One region of the Arthrobacter sp. zg-Y895 genome, then DNA from elsewhere that is predicted to be linked to it. Evidence: predicted binding sites of a transcription regulator. Region 1 holds the regulator's gene; the other holds the start of a gene.

Region 1 (2,387 bases):
CGTTGCAGCCCGCTCCACAGCGCGCGCGATAGCCGTGGTGGTGCGGGCCGTACAGCGCCACCTGCCGGCGAACACCGGCAACCCGGTTCCTGCCATTGCCGCCGCATTCGCGCTGATTTCAGGTGCCGGCCTGCTCAATCTGTGGGGCACCATTACAACCGTTTCGCGGATGCCCATACCGGATTCGCTGCCGCCCGCCATTGCCCTCCTCGAGCGGTACGGAGTGACCGGCACCCACTATGCCAGGACGCAGGCTGCGGTAGAGCTCGCGTATGCCCTGGTGATCCTGGGATCCGCCCTCCTGCTTGCGGTTGCCGTTCGGGACCGGCACCGCTGGGCGCGGATAGCCACCGCGGTCCTTGCGGGCACGGCACTGTTCTACGCGACGAACGCAGGAACCGGCACCCAGTCTCTCGCGGCAGCCTTGGGCGTCGCAGGAGCCGCGATCACCTTCACCAAGGGAGCAGCTCCGTGGTTCCGCCCGCGGGTACTCTCGACTGAGCCGTTCGCGCCGCAACGGCACCAAACAAAGCCGCACCAACACCTAGGAGGCCAGGCGGAACCCCTGCCGTCGGAACCGGTCCTAGCGCGCCAGGCGGGCCCGGGCGGCGATCTGCGAAACCTGTGAACGCTGTGCGTGGTAGGCAAGGATCTGCAGTTCGGTCGCCATGTCCACTTTGCGGATCTGGACATCTTCGGGCGCCTGCAGCACTACGGGAGCAAAGCTGAGGATGCTGGTAATGCCGGACTCCACGAGGCGGTCGCATAGATCCTGGGCAACCTCGGCGGGCACCGAAAGCACCGCCATGTTCGCCTCCGTCTTCGCGAGCACTGCTTCAAGCGAGTCCACCGGGCTGATCCTTAGCCAGCCCACCTCCTGGCCGATAACCATCGGGTCGGCGTCGAACAGTGCCACAACCTCGAAGCCCCTTGAGCCGAACCCGGGATAGCCTGCCAAGGCACGGCCGAGGTTGCCGGCTCCTACTATGGCTACCCGCCAATTCAATGTCAGGCCAAGCGCGGCGGAAATCTGTCCGCTGAGATACGGAACGTCATATCCAACGCCGCGGGTCCCGTAGGACCCCAGATAGGACAGGTCCTTGCGCAGCTTGGGCGAATTAACTCCGGCCGCTTCGGCCAGCTCTTCAGAGGACACACGTTCTATCCCGTCGGCGAGCATGACGGACAGCGCCCTCAAGTAGATAGTCAACCGCGCCAGCGACGCCGGCGGTATGTGCCGTCCTGCACCCGCACCGGCCGACGATGGTCGGGCCGCCTCGCCGCTGTTGGCCGTTCCGCCCTCCAGGGCGGATCGTTCCGACCGGACTTCCTCGGGTGTCATCACGCCCCCAGCAGACGCCGCAGCCGTGTTTCGTCGATTTTCCAGAAGTCCCGTTGGACGCCGTCGATGAACAACACCGGGATCTCCTCGCCGAAGCGGACGGCGAGTTCCGGGTCATCCTCGGCACTGCGTTCCTGCCAGGGAATGCCAAGGTCCTCCCCCACGCGCCGGAGCACCAGGCGGGCGTCTTCGCACAAATGGCAGCCCGGTCGGGTAAGGAGGACGACTTCCGGTCCGACGGATTCACTCATATGTCCAAAATAGCCCCAATACGTCGGATTTCCGCGCTCAGGCCGGGTTTTGCGTAGACTCGGACCATGCCCCGAGCCACTGTAGTCCGAGCCACCGGAACCACAGACGCCGCGGGCAAACCTGGCGAAGCCGCCTTTTTCGACGTCGACAATACGCTCATGCGCGGTGCCAGCCTGTTCCACGTGGGCCGGAAAATGTACCAGCGGAAAGTCTTCACGATCCGTGAAGCAGCCGGGTTCGCGAGCAAGCAGCTGAGGTTCATGCTCCAGGGTGAAAACCTCAAGGACGTCCACTCTGTCCGCGACGCCGCCTTGGCCTTCGCCGTTGGTCTCTCTTCGGAGGATGTGCGCACGCTGGGCGAAGAGGTCTACGACGAAATGATTGTCTCCAAGATCTGGCCCGGCACCCGGGCCCTGACCCAGCAGCATATGAAGTCCGGCCGGCCGGTTTGGCTGGTCACCGGAACGCCCATCGAAGTTGCTTCGGTCATCGCCAGCCGGCTCGACCTCACCGGTGCCCTCGGCACTGTCAGCGAGGTCACCGACGGCATGTACACCGGACGCCTGGTGGGTGAGTTCCTGCATGGGCCAGCCAAGGCTGCCGGTGTCCGGGCGCTGGCCGAGAAGGAAGGCCTGGATCTGCAAAGCTGCTGGGCGTACAGCGATTCCTACAACGACGTTCCGCTGCTGAGCCTGGTGGGGCATCCGGTGGCGATCAATCCGGACGCACGCCTGCGCCGTCATGCCCGTGAGCGCAACTGGCCCGTGTACGACTTCCGGTCAGGCCGGAGGGC
Region 2 (2,387 bases), on a different contig from region 1:
TACCTACCGCAGCAATCCTTGCGTGCGACGTGCCGAGCTCCAGGGATTCTGCAGAGCCGGGCTGTTAGGAATTGTCCGGCTTGGCCTGGGTCGATTCATCCTCTTCCAAGGCGGGCTGGGCATCCCGTTCTTCGTCTCCGGGGCTCGAATCCTTCTCCTGGGCGTCGTCGATCATCGCCTGGGTGACTTCATCGTTGAATTCCTCCGCGGTGCCGGCAAGATTTTCATCTACTGCCTTGGCACCGGGGTTCGGGACTGGATTGCTCATGTTTGGCTCCTGCCGTACGGGGAAGTGAAACGCTGGCGTTCCCCCACCTTTGCACACCTGGGCAGGGATTGCGCCCGGTGACCTGACGAGCATCACCGCACCTCAAAATCCCCGACACTCCCGCAAAACCGCCCGGTTTGAGAAACTGCTGCCAGTTTGTGGCTTTTGCTGCCGTTCTGCGCGGCAGCAGAATCCCGAGATGGCAGCGGATGTACAAAACCGGCAGCAGAAACCCCGGCGAATAGCCTGCCCAGCGGCGCAGGCAGCGGCAGGCGCCTGACCCCAAGCGCGTACTAACCGGCCCGTGTCAGCTCCGGCCCCGGGCCCTACGCCGCCACGGGCTCCAACTCAGCCGGTACATAGCTGGGTTCGCGCTTCTTGATGACCCGGATGACCAGAGCGGTGACCGGCACAAAAAGGTACTCGATGAGCGTTTTGTAGAGGAAGCCGAACAGGACGTAATTGAAGAACCCCCCGGCGTCGGTAATCCCGATGACCGGTGCCGCAATGGCACAGAAAATCAGGGTGTCCGCAAACTCCCCCACGCCGGTGGATAGCATCAACCGTCCGGCCAGTGCCTTCTCGCGGAACCGCTCCTTCATCCGCACCAGCACCATTGAGTTCAGCAGCTGGCCGGCCAGGAACCCCAGCAGGCTCGCAAGGACAATCTGCCAGACCGGCCCGAGCGCCACTTCCAGTGCAGCCTGCTTCTCCAGTCCGTAGGCATCAGTGAACCCGGGCAGGGCAATGATCACGGCGAAGCTGGCGACGGCGAGGAGTGCCATCGCAAAGCCGGTAAAGATGGCCCGGCGGGCGGCTTTGAAACCGTAAACCTCGCTGACCACATCGCCGAGGATGTACGCGAGTGGAAAGAGGAAGAAACCGCCGTCGGTGACGATTTCCCAGCCGCCGGGAAGGGAAAACTGCACTCCCTTGGTGGCGCCGATATTCGAAATGACGATGACCACGCACATCAGGGTGAGGATCAGGTCGTACTGCGAGCTCCCGCGGGAGGCGTAAGTTGCAGAAGTTTTCACAGCTGCCCGTGGCTGTGCATCCATGGCAATTCCGTTCCGGTAGTGGTTCGCCTGGCTTTCGCCGGCTGTATTAGCACTGTGCCCGCTGCCCCGGGCGGCCCTATTGGACCGCATCCATTCTGCCATGCCTGGTCCGCTCCTACCGCGCACCCAATTTTGAACACGTTCAAAAGAATGGTCTACTAAACGCTGAAAATACTGCAAAGGGAGCATCATTGGCCGTCACCGCCAAGAGCGAACAGACGCGCCGGCTCCTCATCGACACCGCGCTGCGCCTCTTCGCCGCACAGGGCTACGAAAAGACCACCATGCGCGCCGTCGCGCAGGAGGCAAACGTTTCGGTAGGCAACGCCTACTACTATTTCCGTTCCAAAGATGACCTCCTCCACGAGCTTTACCGGTCCCTCCAGGACGAACACCGTTCAATTGCGCTGCCGCAGATCCGCGAGGGCCACAATCTGGGGGAAAACCTGGCGGTTATTCTGTCCACCGGCCTGACAACCATGGAGCCGTACCACGCCTTCGGCACGCATTTCCTGCGCGACGCCATGTCGCCGAACCGCAGGGAGGACGACGCCGTCGGGCGGGGGAAATCCATCGCAATGTTCCGTCAGGCGGTGTCGACCGCCCGGCCGCAGCCGCCCGTGGCTATCCGCGGCGACCTGCCCGAACTGCTCTGGCTGATGCATATGGGGATCACCTTCTTCTGGGTGTATGACCGCTCCCCCGGTCAGCGCAGGTCCCACCGGCTGGCCGCGAATCTGGCCCCGCTGGTGGCCAAACTCGTGATCCTGTCCCGGCTCCCGGTGGTCCGGAACATCCTCGAGGACGTAGTCCGCCTGCTCCGAGGCGTCCGCCGGGACGGTTAGCCCGCAGCGGCGGGAGCCGGCACGGTAACGCGCCGGGACACGACGGCGGCGGGGCACGACGGCGGCGCGCCGTAACAGCGCGTCTTACAAGGGTGGCCGGTTCCGCCGTTTTGGGTGGAAGATGGACCCATGTCTGCAAACACACCCACTTCTGCGGCCTCAGCTCCGGCCGTCACGCTCACCATCGCAGGTTCCGAAGCCACCGGCGGCGCC

Evidence for each region. Region 1 encodes Rex, which represses fermentation and respiration genes when NADH is low (regulators of the CRP and FNR family bind a similar motif). Its sites were predicted from a motif close to CTTGTGAANNNNTTCACAAG; they were not measured.
Region 2: the regulator Rex is predicted to act here: its motif matches at 1,459-1,478, upstream of LJ760_RS14740 (queuosine precursor transporter).

Annotation. Positions count from the first base shown of each region.
Region 1 covers NZ_JAJFZY010000003.1:248,090-250,476, forward strand. Annotated here, with positions in the region: gene LJ760_RS02875 (hypothetical protein) at 1-628, shown strand, start outside; gene LJ760_RS02880 (redox-sensing transcriptional repressor Rex) at 584-1,342, opposite strand; gene LJ760_RS02885 (glutaredoxin family protein) at 1,342-1,593, opposite strand; gene LJ760_RS02890 (HAD family hydrolase) at 1,660-2,387, shown strand, end outside.
Region 2 covers NZ_JAJFZY010000010.1:66,757-69,143, forward strand. Annotated here, with positions in the region: gene LJ760_RS14735 (hypothetical protein) at 65-268, opposite strand; gene LJ760_RS14740 (queuosine precursor transporter) at 595-1,329, opposite strand; gene LJ760_RS14745 (TetR/AcrR family transcriptional regulator) at 1,521-2,174, shown strand; gene thiD (bifunctional hydroxymethylpyrimidine kinase/phosphomethylpyrimidine kinase) at 2,304-2,387, shown strand, end outside.